Regions from separate parts of the Anoxybacillus suryakundensis genome, predicted to be linked through region 1. Evidence: predicted binding sites of a transcription regulator. Region 1 holds the regulator's gene; the other holds the start of a gene.
What was found. The regulator NrdR, encoded in region 1, represses ribonucleotide reductase genes. The targets are predictions, from matches to a motif close to AACACNATATATNGTGTT.
Positions count from the first base shown of each region.

Region 1 (2,412 bases):
AATGTGACTACTTAAAGGGTTAGGACCTCTTTGGACTAACTTTCCCCCGTGGTAGTTATACATTCCAAAAAGCAAAAGAAATTCATCGTTTATTTTTTTAAAATTCATAAAAGGGGGATACGATCATGGATACAATGGGTCGTCACGTTATCTCAGAACTTTGGGGATGCGATTTTGATAAGTTGAATGACATGGAGTTTATTGAAAAAACATTTGTTGATGCAGCGTTAAAGTCTGGTGCTGAAATTCGTGAAGTTGCGTTTCATAAATTTGCACCACAAGGCGTTAGCGGTGTTGTCATCATTTCTGAATCACATTTAACCATTCACAGTTTTCCTGAACACGGTTATGCCAGCATCGACGTTTACACGTGTGGGCATTTAGATCCGACGATTGCAGCTGACTATATCGCAGAAGCGTTAGGTGCGCAAACGCGCGAAACAATTGAATTGCCTCGTGGTATGGGTCCAATTGAAATTAAACAAGCAAAAGCTTTATAATAAAATGTAAGAGAGAAAGAGGTGTAGATTCTGCACCTCTTTTTTATCATTCATTGAAAAGCGAGGAGACAAACGGTGAAATGGAAATATGTATTAACCAATCATAATGAAACATCTGAACGTCATCCGGATGAACAGCTAAAAAGCCGTTATTATAAAACAACACAATCTGCTGCATTACAAGCAGTAAAAGAAATGTTTGAGCAAATGGATGGATGCCACATTGTGGCGATTTCAGCAGAACGTGGAGAAATAAGCGTATCACTAACGAAAGGAAAAAAAGCATTTATTGTTGCAACAATCGTTTCTGTTCGTCCATTTGAAACAGCCATTGACTTTTCAGTAACGACAGAAACAAAATGGTTTCCAATTGACTTTGGGTTTAGTCGCCAACTTATTATTCGTTTATACGATCAATTAGCTAAACGATTTACATATATCGGATCGGGAATATATAGCGATAAATAGTTGTATATGCGCCTTTTTTTGTCTACTATAAGGGTAAGATCATTGCTAGGGAGCTGATACATATGAAATGCCCGTCGTGTCATCACAATGGAACGCGCGTGCTTGACTCGCGTCCGGTTGATGAAGGGCGTTCCATTCGCCGTCGTCGTGAATGTGAACGTTGTCATTTTCGCTTCACAACGTTTGAGCGGATCGAAGAAACACCGTTAATTGTTGTGAAAAAAGAGGGAACGAGAGAAGAATTTAGCCGGGAAAAAATATTACGCGGGCTCATTAAAGCGTGCGAAAAACGGCCGGTTGCGCTGGAACAACTAGAGGAAGTGACGCAACAAATTGAGCGAGAGTTGCGCAACAGCGGTATAAATGAAGTGAAAAGTGAAACGATTGGTGAAATGGTCATGGAACGGCTATCAAAAATTGATGAAGTTGCCTATGTTCGTTTTGCGTCTGTATACCGTCAATTTAAAGATTTAAACGTTTTTATCGAGGAATTAAAAGAACTTATTAAAAAAGAACAAGGGGAAAGGGCATAATATGCTCTTTTTAGAAGAAGGTCGATAATATGGAATATAGCTGGAAAGAATTAATTGCCGTCGACCGATATATTGTGCATGCGAATGGTGTTTTAAGCGAACTAGATCGAAAAGTATTGACGCTTTTATATCAACCGTTAATTGGTGCTCAAGCATATAGTCTATATATGACGTTATGGAGTGAACTAGAGCAAGCACGTTTATGGAGCGAAGAGACGACGCATCATAGTTTAATGGCAATTATGCAATGCAGTTTGCCGACGATATATGCGGAACGTTTAAAGCTCGAGGGCATTGGGTTGTTGAATACGTATATGAAGCGCACGAATGAAAATGATGAACGCGTATTTATTTATGAACTTTGCCTCCCTCTTACACCAGAACAATTTTTTACTGATGGTGTTTTAAACGTATTTTTATATGATCGTGTAGGAAAAACAAAATTTCAAAAGTTGAAAAAGTTTTTTTCTGATCGTGCCATCGATCGCACTTCTTTCATACCCGTTACGCGCTCATTTCACGATGTATTTTCATCGATCCAACCTGAAAAAATGATTCATAAGTTAAGCGACGAAGCGAAACAAGAAGTCATGTTGCAAGATGGACAGCAGTATATAGGAAAAGAGCAAGCGATGTATACGATGCGAGATGATATATTTGATTTTGATACATTTTATGCAGGACTGTCCCATCATCTTGTCCCACGTCGTGCGATTACTGAAAAAGTGAAAGATGCGATCAAAAAGCTAGCCTTTTTATATGGCATTGACCCGCTTGACATGCAAAAAATTGTGATGAGTGTTATAGATCCGGCTGAACAAATTGATATTGAAGCATTAAGAAAAGCAGCACAAGAATGGTATCAATTTGAACGTGGTGAGGCGCTTCCGCGTCTATATGATCGTGTGCAG
Region 1 covers NZ_LIOK01000001.1:95,703-98,114, reverse strand. Annotated here, with positions in the region: gene speD (adenosylmethionine decarboxylase) at 126-500, shown strand; gene ASC42_RS00470 (hypothetical protein) at 576-968, shown strand; gene nrdR (transcriptional regulator NrdR) at 1,031-1,501, shown strand; gene ASC42_RS00460 (replication initiation and membrane attachment family protein) at 1,531-2,412, shown strand, end outside.

Region 2 (2,412 bases), on a different contig from region 1:
CAACATCTGGAAAACGCAACTCATACTCTTCATCTTTTTCTACCGCTTCCATAAACTCTTTCGTTAAACAAACAGAAATGTTCGCCCCTGTTAAAAAGTCCGGATTGTGCACGCTATACGTTCCGCCTGTCCGCAACTTTTCTTCCGCATCTTTAATTATTTTTTCCGTGAAACCACCGTAACCTGGGATGTTTTTGTAATTGACAATCCCTTGATACATCGCGCGTTCTTGTTCAGTAAGTGGCGTAAACTTTAATTTTTCTCTCGCTGCTTTTTGAATGCCTTCATCTTCTGTGTTTTCAAGCAAATAGCGAAAAATGCGCGGATTTTGCATTTTCGAAATAATGAATTCAATAATGTCCGGGTGCCAATCGGCTAGCATAATCATTTGAGCGCCACGGCGCGAGCCACCTTGTTCTACAAGATGGGTAAGTTTCGCAATGTCGTCTAGCCATGATACCGACCCGGACGATTTTCCGTTTACTCCACGCGCAAGTGTATTGCGTGGACGAAGAGTCGAACCGTTCGTTCCTACACCGCCACCGCGGCTCATAATTTCCATCACTTGCTTTCGATGTTCAGAAATGCCTTCGCGCGAATCTTTCACAAACGGCATAACGTAGCAGTTGAAGTACGTCACTTCCGTCCCAGAACCTGCGCCATACAATACGCGTCCAGCTGGAACAAAATTCAGGCTGACAAGCTGTTCATAAAATTTTTCAAACCACTCTCGTCGTTTTTCTTCTGTCTGCTCAACAGCGGCTAGCCCGGTTGCGTTCCGCTTCGCAATTTGTTCATAAAAAATTTCGAGTGGTTTTTCAATGACATCGAGGGAACGAACAACAATGCCTGTTTTCGCTTCCTCTCCTTCCAACACATGACGATATTCTTCTTCAACAAGCACGTGTGCTTTTTTATTTTCCCAGTCCAGTTCAACGACAAATCCAAGTCCACGCGCTGGAAACTTCGGATCTTCCTTCACGGTTAAAACGACAAAATCTCCGACGCTTAACGTCAACTTTTCCGTATCTTTAAACGAATAGCGATCGATCATCACTAAACGCGATACACCCTTATATGTAATGTGCATATCAGAAGTAATCGGGTGCACTTGTGGAAACAGGCGAATGTCTTCATTTAGTTTGTCCACATTCACCGTCATTTTTTCAGAAAACGCAACCGTCATTTTTACCTCTCCTCTACCAACATAATCTTACTACATTAAACTACCATATATCGACAACAAGAATCAATAAAAAAATCAATATGTAGTATGATTTTTTTAAAAACACATACTACATATTGATAATTAAGTCAAGCACTTTTTACTTGTCAAGAAAAAAATTTACCGTTTAAAATTCCATTCATCTGTTTCGTATTTGTTTTTCGCTAACTGCTGAACGTAAGCAAGCTCATCGTCTGTTAATTCATATCGTTCAAGCTGAATGTTTAAACCTTTTTCAAACCCTTTGAAAAACGCTTCTTTCGCCTCATCGATCGTAATTTTTCGATCAGTTAATTCATTCATTGCGACCGCTTTGTTTTTAAAGTTTTGTCGCAACCGCTCTTTTACTCGTTCATTCGGATACTTAAATAAGCGAAAAAGCATCTCTTCATCTAAGTCTAATAAAATCGAGCCATGTTGTAAAATGACACCTTTTTGCCGCGTTTGTGCACTACCGGCTACTTTTCTCCCTTCAACAACGAGCTCATACCAAGACGGTGCATCAAAACAAACAGCCGAGCGCGGATTTTTTAAATCCGCTTTTTCTTCTTCTGTTTTCGGCACTGCAAAATACGCATCAAGTCCGAGAAAGCGAAATCCTTCTAAAATGCCTTGCGAAATGACGCGATACGCCTCTGTCACCGTTTGTGGCATGTTTGGATGCGATTCAGACACGATGACGCTATACGTTAACTCTTGATCATGAAGCACACCGCGTCCACCTGTTGGACGTCTCACAAAACCAAGACCATATTTTTTGACCGCTTCCATATCAATTTCTTTTTCTACTTTTTGAAAATAGCCGATTGAAAGCGTCGGTGGATTCCAACCGTAAAAACGAATCGTTGGTGGAATTTTTCCTTCACTATGCCATTCTAACAACGCTTCATCAAGCGCCATATTAAACGCTGGGGAACAATTGCCTGAATCAATAAAACGCCATACTTCTTTTTCCATCTACCCCACCCTTTCCTCTATCATTTTATAGTGTAGCAAACACAATAAGTCAATGGAAAATGCTTTGCTTCTTGTCTAAAACATTTATATAATAGACATGGCAACGATGAAAAAAGGAGGGACACCATGACAATAGCTCTTATTATTCTCGGGGCAATTATTGTGTACGCGGTCATTACATACTTTTATCAGAAACGCATCGTTCAAACGCTGACAGAAGAAGAGTTTCG
Region 2 covers NZ_LIOK01000006.1:61,369-63,780, forward strand. Annotated here, with positions in the region: gene ASC42_RS05775 (vitamin B12-dependent ribonucleotide reductase) at 1-1,186, opposite strand, end outside; gene ASC42_RS05780 (lipoate--protein ligase family protein) at 1,346-2,182, opposite strand; gene ASC42_RS05785 (rhodanese-like domain-containing protein) at 2,309-2,412, shown strand, end outside.
Region 2: a site for NrdR is predicted at 1,259-1,276, ahead of ASC42_RS05775 (vitamin B12-dependent ribonucleotide reductase). Genes of this name have one in related genera too.